Regions from separate parts of the Jeotgalibaca arthritidis genome, predicted to be linked through region 2. Evidence: a T-box and tRNA genes for the amino acid it is inferred to sense, from the RefSeq annotation. Region 2 holds a T-box; the other holds one or more tRNA genes.
The links. The T-box of region 2 lies ahead of leuS (leucine--tRNA ligase). A T-box ahead of a tRNA ligase gene usually reads a tRNA of that ligase, here a tRNA-Leu.
Positions count from the first base shown of each region.

Region 1: it has a tRNA-Leu gene. The T-box ahead of leuS (leucine--tRNA ligase) is inferred to sense a tRNA for this amino acid. The anticodon was not compared.

Region 1 covers NZ_CP049740.1:153,720-160,040, reverse strand. The annotation lists gene G7057_RS00825 (Tex family protein) at 1-204, shown strand, start outside; gene G7057_RS00820 (DUF421 domain-containing protein) at 253-516, opposite strand; gene G7057_RS00815 (DJ-1/PfpI family protein) at 549-884, shown strand; gene G7057_RS00810 (SprT family protein) at 973-1,425, shown strand; gene G7057_RS00805 (DegV family protein) at 1,489-2,343, shown strand; tRNA gene G7057_RS00800 (tRNA-Leu) at 2,465-2,547, shown strand; gene thiT (energy-coupled thiamine transporter ThiT) at 2,601-3,176, opposite strand; TPP riboswitch at 3,242-3,345, opposite strand; gene G7057_RS00790 (hypothetical protein) at 3,415-3,711, opposite strand; gene G7057_RS00785 (NAD-dependent epimerase/dehydratase family protein) at 3,788-4,579, opposite strand; gene G7057_RS00780 (threonine/serine exporter family protein) at 4,739-5,503, shown strand; gene G7057_RS00775 (threonine/serine exporter family protein) at 5,503-5,961, shown strand; gene G7057_RS00770 (YrrS family protein) at 6,047-6,321, shown strand, end outside.
Region 2 covers NZ_CP049740.1:2,336,520-2,342,840, forward strand. The annotation lists gene leuS (leucine--tRNA ligase) at 108-2,522, opposite strand; T-box leader at 2,600-2,807, opposite strand; gene G7057_RS11695 (LysM peptidoglycan-binding domain-containing protein) at 2,853-4,730, opposite strand; gene G7057_RS11700 (class I SAM-dependent methyltransferase) at 4,912-5,478, shown strand; gene G7057_RS11705 (sugar phosphate isomerase/epimerase family protein) at 5,521-6,321, opposite strand, start outside.

The sequences.
Region 1 (6,321 bases), 170 kb from region 2:
GTTCGTAATGTGGTCGACTTCGGTGCTTTTGTTGATATCGGTGTTAAACAAGACGGTATGGTGCATATTTCAAAATTGAGCCAGCGATTTGTGAAACACCCGTCCGATGTCGTTAGTGTCGGTGATATTGTTAAAGTATGGATTGACGGTGTGGACTTGAAAAAAGGTCGTATCGCTTTAACCATGTTGAACGAAAAAAATTAAAGACGAAAAAGGAGCTAGAGAAGATTCTAGCTCCTTTTTACGTGGCTTCTAGCCATCAATATCGATTGTCCTATTTAAAGTCATATCGTAAGTTTGAATGTAAAAGCCATAATCTTGGGACCATTCGGCATAAACAATATCGGAAACATGATAACTGCCGAGTTCAGCTAGTTGATCATAGAGCCACTTACTATCTTTTTCAATGGCAGCTAATGCCTTATCTTCTAAAACACCTTCATCTATCAGTAAGTACGTGAAGTGTCCCGAAATGCCATTTTTTTTCATAACAGAGACTTGGCCGTTAATTTCCATAATGGCATAATCAACTTCTTGAAGAGAAAAAGATCCCTCCTGATTATGATGCCTTATTGATACCGGGTGGTTTTTCACCGGATAAATTAAGAGCTGATGATCGTTTCTTCGCATTTGTTCGTCATTTTGACACTGAGAAGAAACCTATTTTCACGATTTGCCACGGACCGCAATTAATGATTAATGCAGAAATTGTTGCAGGCAAAAAAATGACCTCTGTTAAACAAGTTGGCATTGACTTAAAAAATGCTGGAGCAGAGTGGGAAGACAGTGCCTTAGTCATTGACGCTAGCGGCCTCATTACTAGTTGCACACCAGAGGATTTACCAGTCTTTAATGAAGCGATTGTTAAAGCATTAGCAGAATAAATATATAACGATCTGTTCCTCATCCTATTGGAGTTGAACAGATCGTTATTTTTTGTTACATTGTTCGATGTGAAAGGGGCACATTGCATTGAATCAAACTGACTTACAAGCGCTTGTTGAATCCATTTCGTTAGAATTTTTCCAGATGCCGTTTCAGCATCAAGCCACGTTCAACAATCGACTGCGTACCACAGGTGGTCGCTATTTATTGGCGAGCCACCATTTAGAATTTAACGCTCGTGTTTTAGAATTACATGGGATGGATGAATTTTTAGCTGTCATTAAACATGAACTTTGCCATTATCACCTCCATTTAATGGGGAAGGGTTATAAGCATGCCGATGCAGATTTTAAACATCTACTAGCTAAGACAGGCGGCACCCGCTACGTTAAGAATTTAAGAACCCAAAATGAACTCGAGCAAACCAAGCTTTATCTCTGCCAAGATTGCCAACAATCGTATCATCGGAAAAGAAAAATTGATACGAGCCGCTATGTTTGTGGCAAGTGCAAGGGCAAGCTTATACTTTCAAACAAATAAACAGTACACAAAAGCGACATAATGAGTTAAAATGTAAATTAACTATAAATGAAAGAGAGAACGATGATGAAAATTTTATGTGACTCCGCAAGTGATTTGAGTCTATCTTATATAGAAGAAAACAATATTCACCTTTTCCCTTTGACAATCTCCATTGGGGAAGATGAGTACCGCGATATTTTTGAAATAACCACTGATAAAATTTACGACAGTATTTTAGCCGGTATTCGCCCTAAAACAAGTCAGGTTTCTTTATCTGAGTTTGTTGACCAATTTTCCGCTATGGCAAAAGCAGGAGAGAGTGGTATTTATATTAGCTTGTCGTCGAAGTTATCAGGAACTCACCAAACAGCCTTATTAGCTTATCGCGCAGTTAAAGAAGATTACCCAGACTTTGACTTGAGAATTGTCGATTCTAAAAGTGGTTCAATCGGTACAGGCGTTATTGTCATTGAAGCTGTTGACTACTTACAAGCTGGAAAAGATTTAGATACTATTGAAAACCGCTTATTATTTATGGCGGATAATTTGATGACCTTATTTACTATTACTGACCTCAATTATTTAGCAGAGGGAGGGCGTATTTCTAAAACGTCTGCCTCAATTGGGTCACTCTTACAAATTAATCCCGTACTTGTTTTAGTAGATGGGGCTGTAGAAGTTGCTGAAAAAATTAGAGGGAAAAAACGCGTTGTGAAACGTATTCTCGATATTTTAGATGAAGAAGCCGATCAGCTGTCCTTGCAGACAGTGGGTATCGCTTATAGCAATGATTTAGAATCAAAAGAAAAGCTAGAAGCGGCTATTGCTGATAAGTTCTCTCCCAAAGCCATTGTTGCTCGCCCAGTAGGCGCAACAATCGGTTCCCATACTGGATTAGGAACACTCGGTGTAACTTTCCTTAAAAAATACAGCTAAAGCGGTCTTTGCAAACAAAAAATAGCTTTCAAAGACCGCTTTTCATTTATACAACACCCTTTAAACAACAGTTGCAATATATATGAGAAATTTGTATAATATTACTTGTAATGTTTATAGAGCGGTCATGGCGGAATGGCAGACGCGCCAGCTTGAGGGGCTGGTGGGGGCAACCCCGTGGAGGTTCAAGTCCTCTTGGCCGCATAAAAATCAGAATAGGTAAAAAGCCTGTCCAAATTGGACAGGCTTTTTCTATGTTAATACCCATGCTTTCTGTTAGTTGCTGTATAAAGTTGGGGTGTGGTTCTGTAAACAACTAGTAGGACTACAATGGTAAAGAGGCCGGTAGCCAATGCACTAGCACCATTCAAGACGATAGAGTAGAACCACGGGCTCCAATCTTCTGGTGCATATTGTCCCCAAAAATAATAGCCTGCAATCGTATGCCAGAAGTAGCGACCAATGACTCCAACTAGAGTAGCGATAGTGATATACATGGTTGACATGCCCCAGTTTTTTGCCGCAATAGCTTCTTTAGTTTGAGTAGACCAAAGTCCCGCTAATCCTGAAAACCCAAAGGCGATAAAATACTCAATAAATCCTTGAAGAGGGGTAAGAATATCAGCGTTACCGACGAAAATGTGTAAGACTCCCCAAAGGAAACTTGCTACAAATCCTGGGCCGAGTCCACGACGTAAACTATAAAGGATCAAAACAGGTTGGCCAACTGTTATAGAAAAGCTAGGGCCAATATCTAAAGGTACGAAAGAAAGGGCGGTTGCTAAGGCAGCCATAATGGTTCCTTCAATCCAAATATTTAAATTTTTTGACATAAAAAAATCTCCTCCTTATTGTAGAATGGAACAGACCTACTACAAAGGAGAAGAATACATAACGTGTTCTTTACTCACACAATCCCTACGCTCGTGTTAACGAAGTCAGGTTCGAAGGGTTAGAATTTTCATTCAGTCTCAGCCAGTGAAGGCACCCCTTTGTGATAAGTGTTCTATTCAGTTAAGTCATACTTTATCACAGACTATTTGCTAATGCAACACCTTAGCAAGAACTGTCTTATTTTTCATCAGTGTTATCCTGTTTAGCCATCAGTTTCTTTTGTTTTTGGCGATTAATAATAAAGTCAATAACCGCTCCAATAGCGATACCGATGATAAAGCCTAACGTCATTTGGTTTAAAATAAGACCAATGACCATCCCTGAAAACATCCCAATAATGGTAAATAGGAAGGTATTCTCGTTCTCTTTTTGAAGTTGCTCCTCAGCAGGCGTCAAGCGTGATGAATCGAATACGCTTGTTACTTTAGGTTGAATATTACGTTTTTGGATTTGACTATTTTTTCGTTTTGCCACAGTAAGATCGTCCTTTCTAACTAAAAGATCTTACTTATGATAGCAAGAAAAGCTCATTTTGTGAACCTTTCAAAAATTAGTCTTCTGGGTCAATCTTAATCGGTTCTTCTTCTTTAAAATCATAATGACCATTCTCATGGATTTCAAAAGCATCATCTTTTGGCTCATAACCAATATCAAAATAAGCTTGGGAAATATCCATACGAGGGAAGCGATTGTTAGAAACGCCATTGACTAGTAGGAAGGGTTGCTTTAAGTCAGCTGTTAAACAACAGTCTATTAAATGACACATATCGCCTTTTGAAAGGTGTGTCGCTAATCCATCAGCATTCGCTACGCCGGGACTAATATCGCTGTCAAAGCCACCGATACGAATTCCAATAAATTCCTTCCCATACTTATAGGCATGATAGCTAGCTAGAGCTTCCATATAGACTTTAGAAACGCCATACAAATCTTCAGGATGAGGGTAGTCACTCGTTTTGACTTGGACGTTTTCAGGATAGCCGCCTATGGCATGAACAGAGCTGGCAAAAATAGTTCGTTTAACAGAGCTGCCTTCCTTAACTGCCTCTTTAAACATATTATGGGGTACTTTGTAATTTAAATCTAATAGAGAATCGTAAAAATCTGCATCGGGTCGAGGGTCTCCAGCAAGATGAATCAGATAATCAATACCGTCTAGTAAACCAGTGACATTCTCAGGATCAATCAGGTCTATTTCTTTTAAACGCGAGCCATTTTTTAAATGATCAGGAAAATCAGTGAGATCGACATCAACTAAGGTTAAGTCGTGTTTATCTTTTAGATGTTCTGTTAAAACTGTGCCAATATTTCCAGAAGCACCGGTTATCAAAATGTTAGCCATTATTTATCCTCCTCATATGGTTACTTTCTAACAATAAGGTATGCTTCTTTCTATCAAAAGTCAAAAGATAACATTTCCTTAAAAGCAATTTTAAAATAAGGAAAGAAAAGTGATAATGCGTTATACTAAAACAGAATGTAAGAGAGAGGGCGTGATCAAATGCCGGAAATGGATTATGAATTATATATGGATACTGCCGTTTTAGCAGGCAAGATTATGTTGGAAAGTAATGCAGAGACCTACCGTGTGGAAGAGACCGTTACACGCATTCTTCAAAAAACAGACCTGGAAATGATTGACGCTATTGCGATTACAACAGGTTTGATTGCGACACTTGATAATTCAAATATGGATGCTATTACGGTCGTTAAGCGCATTTCTAATCGAACGACTAATTTAAATAAAATAACACGGGTTAATGATGTCTCACGTAAATTTACAGAAGGTGCGATTACGATTCAAGAGGCTTATTCATTTTTGCAAAACATTGATGATATCCAATACAATTCATTTCGTAAAAATTTGGCAACCTTTATTTTTGTGCAAATGATTTTCTTAATGTATGGTGGAACTTTCTTTGACTTTGTTTTCTTAATGCCAGTATCTGCATCGATTGCATGCATTACACATTATGGAAGAAGATGGATGGTTAGACCCTTTATTCTAGACATGGTTGCTAGTTTTTCTATCGCTGTCCTGACGACCTTTATGCAACGCGTCTTGCCCTTTAATATCCAGTTTGATTTATTAATTATTGCAGGAATCATGCCATTATTACCTGGTACTGCCATGACAAATGGGGTTCGGGATATTTTTAAGGGTGATTATATGTCTGGTGGTGCAAAAGTGCTTGAAGCGTTTGTGATTGCCATCTTTATCGCACTTGGAATTGGTGCAGGATTAGTAGTAGGAGGGATAGGCTAATGATGATTGTAATGCAATCGCTGATGGCTTTTATTTCTGTTTATTTCTTTGCCATTCTTTTGGAGGCTCCTAAACGCTCGTTAATATACGCCGCTTTAACAGGAGCAAGTGCATGGTTTGTTTACTTGTTGGCAGGCCAGTTTTATGAAAAAGTTCCCTCAACATTATTAGCGGCAGTAGTGGTATCGTTTTTATCCCATTATTTTGCTCGCTATTTAAAAACACCAGCAACGGTTTACTTTTTACCTGGTTTTATTCCATTAGTGCCGGGGGAAGCAGTGTATCGAGCCGTTTTTTCATTTATAAATGGGGATTATCCCCATGCTGAGATGCAATTAACAGAGGCAGTTATGGTATCAGGTGCGATTGCCTTAGCGATTTTTGTAGTGGATGCGATATTTAGTTTACAAGCTCGCTTAATTGTTATTAGTAAAGTGAAACGGCAAAATAAATTGTAATGTAATGAAATAGTCTCGTAATCAAATTAATAACTTATGACGTGTTATAATATGCTAGAGTATAATGCGGAGGGAGAGAAGAATGATGTCTGAAGAAAAAGAAACGCGTGTTAATCGCCATAAAAAAAATAAGCAATCACCTTTAATAAAAAAATTATCGATTGGTTTAGTTGTAGTAGCTGCTCTAATATTAGGATTTGAGTTCTTGTTTGGAGGATCAGACAAAGATTCTGGTCAGTTCGGACAAAATGGTGATAATCAATCGTTTGTTATACCGCCAAAGGATAGCTCATCGTCACACTTAGACGATTCATCTGACGAAGAAGAGTCAGACCAAGAAGAGACAACCTCCGACGAAGA
Region 2 (6,321 bases):
GGGTTAACATGTAAGATACAGCCGTATTTTGAAGGCTGTATCGACTAGTTTCCGCTATATCAAAAAGGATTGAGCGTCTCGGCTCAATCCTTTTTGATTAAAACATATTAGTTGGCAACAATATTAACCAATTTACCAGGAACTGCAATCACTTTACGGATTGTTTTACCTTCAATTTCTTCTTTAATTTTCTCATCTTGCATCGCCACATCAGCTAACTCATCTTTTGATAGAGAAGCAGATACTTTGGCACGTGATTTCAACTTACCATTGACTTGGAAAATGACTTCTACTTCATCTTCGACAAGGTATGTTTCGTCATAACTTGGCCATGCAACATAACTAATACCTTCTGCAGAGCCTAGTTTTTCCCAAATTTCTTCTGCCAAGTGAGGCGCAATTGGCGCAACCAATTGAACAAATCCTTTAACATATTCCACTGGCAAAGCTTTTGCTTTGTTAGCTTCGTTAACAAAAATCATCATTTGTGAAATAGCTGTGTTGAAGTGTAGTTGTTCGTAGTCTTCTGTTACTTTCTTAACTGTTTGGTGATAAACCTTGTCTAGTTCACCTGTGTTTACTTTTGTGATACGGTCGCGCAATTGACCATTATCATCAATAAACAAGCGCCATACACGATCAAGGAAGCGACGGCTTGCTTCAATTCCTTTTTCACTCCAAGCCGTACTTGCATCCAAAGGACCCATAAACATTTCGTAAAGCCTTAGCGTATCTGCACCAAACTCAGAAACGATATCATCTGGGTTAACAACATTGCCTTTTGATTTAGACATTTTTTCGTTATTTTCGCCTAGAATCATACCTTGGTTAAATAGTTTTTGGAATGGTTCTTTCGTTTTAACAACACCGATATCATAAAGGAATTTATGCCAGAAGCGCGCATATAGCAAGTGAAGAACAGCATGTTCTGCACCACCAATATACAAGTCAACATTTTGCCAATATGACATCGCTTCTTCACTTGCAATGGCATTGCTGTTATGAGCATCCATAAAGCGCAAGAAGTACCATGAACTACCTGCCCACTGTGGCATGGTATTGGTTTCACGTCGTCCTTTCATCCCTGTAACAGGATCAACAACATTCACCCACTCATCGATGTTAGCAAGTGGCGATTCACCTGTTCCACTCGGATGGATTTTATCTGTTTTAGGCAACAACAAAGGCAGTTCATCTTCTGGAACTGTTGTTGACGTACCATCTTCCCAGTGAATAACTGGAATTGGCTCTCCCCAATAGCGTTGACGTGAGAACAACCAGTCACGTAGACGATAAGAAATAACCGTTTCGCCGACCTTGTGCTCAGTCAACCATTCATTCATAGTTTGAATTGCAGTTGCTTTATCCAAGCCATCTAGGAAGTCAGAATTGATGTGGTTTCCGTCTCCAGTGAAGGCTTCTTCTTCAACATTGCCGCCTTCAAGGACAGGAATAATTTCAAGCTCAAACTTTTTAGCAAATTCATAGTCGCGTGTATCATGAGCAGGAACTGCCATAATCGCACCTGTTCCGTATGTAGACAGAACATAGTCAGAAATCCAAATCGGAATCTCTTTGCCATTTACTGGGTTAATCGCATACGCACCCGTAAAGACACCTGTTTTATCTTTTGAAAGTTCTGTACGCTCTAGATCACTCTTCAAAGCAACTGAATCAATATAAGCTTGAACAGCTTCACGTTGCTCATCAGATACAATCTCTTGAACTAATGGTAATTCTGGTGCCATAACTGTGTAAGTTGCGCCGAACAAAGTATCTGGGCGAGTCGTAAAGACGGTAAAGTTTTTATCAGTTCCTTTAATATCAAATGTCACATTTGATCCTTCAGAACGGCCAATCCAGTTACGTTGCATTTCTTTAATACTGTCAGGCCAGTCAACTAATTCTAGATCATCAATCAAACGTTCTGCATAAGCAGTAATTTTCAACATCCATTGACGCATTGGCTTTCTATAAACAGGATGTCCACCACGTTCACTCACACCATCAACGACTTCTTCATTCGCCAAAACAGTTCCTAAAGCTGGACACCAGTTAACGGATACTTCTGCCTCGTAAGCAAGACCTTTTTCGTATAGCTTTGTAAAAATCCATTGGGTCCATTTGTAGTAAGATGGGTCTGTTGTATTAATTTCTCTTGTCCAATCGTAACTGAATCCAAGTGATTTAATTTGACGTTTAAATGTCTTAATATTATGAGCTGTAAATTCAGCAGGATCATTTCCTGTATCAAGGGCATATTGCTCTGCAGGCAAACCAAACGCATCCCATCCCATTGGGTGCAAGACATTATAGCCTTGTGAACGTTTCATACGCGCTAAAATATCAGTAGCTGTATAGCCTTCCGGATGGCCCACGTGCAAGCCTTGTCCAGATGGATAAGGGAACATATCTAGAATGTAATATTTAGGTTTTTCTGTTCCTTTTTCTGTTTTGAATGATTGGTTTTTATCCCAATACTTTTGCCATTTTTTCTCAATCTCTTGATGATTGTAAGACATTTTTCTTTGCTCCTTTTTATAAACATAGTAAAAACGTTGAGAAAATAAAAAAGCCTATAGAAATCCCCTTGGGAAATCTATAGGACGATTTTATCGTGGTACCACCTATTAATTAGAATGAACAATCATTCTCTTCTCATACCGTTAACGAGGTGAACCGGTCATACTTACTATATTCAGTATAACAACTAAAAGGTGAGTTCAGATATTTGAATCATGCATTTCCACCAACCATGCACTCGCTATTGATTCATCTAGCCTACTAATCCTTCTCAACGTTTTTCAATTTATTTACCGTATTTTATCAAATATATAGGCTTTTTTCAAGACTTACTTTACTTTCAATAGTTGACCGGGATAGATCGTTGATGAGTTGACATCATTTATTTCCAGTAAACGCGTTAAACTAATACCATTACTTTTAGCAATGGAGTAAAGTGTGTCGCCACGCTTCACTTCATAACTACCTGATGGAGCAATTGTCTGGGTTGGTTCAACTACTGCTGTTTTCCCCACCAGCGTTAATGACTGACCGACAAAAATTAAATCGGAAGCCAATTTATTCCATTCTCTTATTTGAGAAACAGATGCGCCTGCTTTAGTTGCAATTGCATATAAGGTATCACCCTTTTGAACGGTATAAGTTGATTGGTTCGTTACAGGTGTTGTTTGAGCGGGTTTTTCTTGCTCTTTTACAACGACTGTTGTTTTTGATGTTACTAACACTTGACCTGGATAAATCATATCTGATTTCAAGTTGTTAATAGACTTAAATTCAGCTAATGATAAACCAGCGCTTGTTGCTAAACGATACAGTGTGTCACCAGATTTGACGGTGATTGTTTTCGTAGATACAGACGGATTAGGTTTAGTTTGTTGAACAGGTTGTTCTTTAACAACTGTGCTTGTTTCTTTTGTTGTATATAAAATTTGACCTGGGTAAATCACATCTGACGTCAGATTATTCACTGACTTAAGCTCTGCTAAACTCATACCTGCTTTAGTCGCAATCTTGTATAAGGTGTCACCATTAACAACGGTAATTGTTTTAGCCGTTGGTGTAGTCACTGTCTGACTAGGTGTTGTCGTATTTCCTGTATTTGTTTGACCTGTTTGTGTTGTTGAAGTCGAAACTACTAACTTCTGACCAACTTGTAAAAAGTCGGTTTTCAAATTATTCCAAGATTTTACTTGAGCAATAGTCACCTTATACTTCTGACTAATTGACCACAGCGTATCACCAGATTTGACAGTATAAGAGCTAGTGTTAACAGCTGGATTAGTTACCGTTGGAGTTGTTGGTGCTGTTTCAACGGGCTGGCTAGTCGTTTTAGATACGATGAGTGTCATACCTGGGTAAATACTTTCTGATTTTAAACTATTCCATTTTGTTAGATTAGCAACAGTAGTCCCATTACTTAAGGCAATGCGATACAAGGTATCACCAGATTTAACCGTATAGCTTGTGCCTGTTTGACCAGCAGGTTCAGCTGGTTTAGGCGTTGTTGGTGTTGCTGGTGTTGTTGGTGTTGCTGTTGTTGGTGAGTCATATTCAGCTAATCCATGTGCTTCAATAATACGATTTAACTTCGTATTATAGGCACTGTCTGTCGCATAGCGTCCTGTTAAATAAGCTGTCGCATCTTCATAGGTTGATGCATTCGATTTCCATGCACCACTATAATAATTTGAATCCCAACTTGTACCATTTTTAATTAAACCAGCATAATCTTCAAGAGATTCCGCATATGACGGATACTTACGAAATTCAGCTTTTATCTCATAATAATTTTGATTTCCCTTATCTTCTAAGGTGCTCATTTCAACGGTCTGACCGTTATAATTTCCTTTAATTCCAAATAAATTATAATTTGGTTCTGAGGCTAATGAACTTGTTCCCCATCCACTTTCAAGGATTGCTTGTGCCAACATTACCGATGCATACAGGTCATTCTTGGCTGCAATACTTGAAGCCGATGGAATAATCGTATTTAAAAATGCATTATCAGAGTATGTTTTGGTTGTCGTTTGGTTGGCTGAATCATTTTCCTTGGCATTCGCTTGGATAGGCGCAGCAATAGTAGAAACAAGTACAGAAGCTCCCATTAAAGCAAAGCCCTTTTTCATTTGTTCTGTAGAAGAAAGGATTTTATCTTGTATGTTTTTTGCTTGTTTGATGGTATGCAACTGTTTTCTAGAAATATTCAAGTAAACCACTCCTATCGAATTTTAAAGCATTTCAGATAGTTCCATTATAGAGGGTTTTTAACTCTCTTTTTTCTTTTTTCACAAATTGTTATAAAAGTAACCAAACTGTAATAAACATACTTTCGCTTTTTGTCCTTAGTCAACACTGTGTTATACTATTTTAAAAAAAGGAGGTCATAACATGCTTAAAAAAGCTCTTGATTATAGCCATTCCCTTTTAAAAGAATGTGTTATTGCAGGTGACTTAGTAATTGATGCTACGGTGGGAAATGGTCACGATACTATTCTGCTGGCAAGTTTAGTTGGTCCAAATGGCAGTGTCATTGGCTTTGATATTCAAGAACAAGCCATTCAAAAGACATCCGAGAAATTATTGTTAACTGGGCTAAGCCAGCAGGTTCATTTACATCAAGTTGGACACCAGTTTATTGGAGACTATTTACCTAGTCAAAAACAAGTTAGTGCTGCTATTTACAATTTAGGCTACCTGCCTGGTGGTGACAAGTCAATCACGACACTAAAGGAATCTACGATAGAAAGCATTAAACAACTCATCCCCCATTTAAGAATAGGGGCCTTGGTCGTTATCGTGGTTTACAGTGGGCATCCAACAGGGCAAGAAGAAAAAGATGCCCTTCTTGGCTACTTAAGTAGTCTCGATCAAAAAGACTATGCGGTCTTACAGTATGGCTTTATTAATCAAAAAAATCAGCCACCCTTTGTGGTTGCTATTGAAAAGAAAAAATAGAAAATCAGCCCTACTCAATGAGTAGAGCTGATTGTTTATGGTTTAGAATAGGTGTGAATAGCCTAACTCAACTAAATGGTCATAGGATACTTTCAAGCTTTCGAAAGGATCAACACCATATGTATCATCTTGTTCTACTAATAAGTAGCGTACACCTGATGATAATGATTCTTCAATAATTTCTTTTAGTGGTAATGAACCTGTTCCAAGTTCTGCAAATTCAATCAAGTTGTTAAAGCTGTCCATAAATTTGCTTGCATCACCTTCAAATAAAGCATCTACTGCTTCTTGAGGAAGTTCACCAACACGGTAATCTTTCAAGTGAATTAATTCAACTTTACCATTGTAGTCACGAATCACTTCAAGTGGGTTTGCTCCCCCACGTTGAATCCAGTGAACATCTAGTTCGAATCCTAGTAGAGGCGCTTTTTCGCGAATAATATCTAATAAGAATTTACCGTCATACTTACGGAATTCAACATGATGGTTGTGATAGTAAAGTGTAATACCGTCCTCTTTTAATTTTTGAGTAACGTCATTTACTTTTTCACAGAATTCTAAAACTAAGTCTAAGCTAGCCATTGCTGGAATAGGTAGCATTCCAATGCGCAATAAGTCAGCATTTACAGCCTTACAATCGGCAACAATTTTATCGTAATGAGTAGTCAATGATTCGCCATCTTTTACTTGTGGTTCTAGAGACGCACTCATAGCAGCTACTTCCATGTCAAAGTCTTGACACGCTTTTTTAATTGCTTCAATATTTTCTGGAGAAGTCTCAATTTGTGAGATTTCTACTGATTTATAACCAATCTCAGATAGTTTTTTCATCGTTTCGTAAAC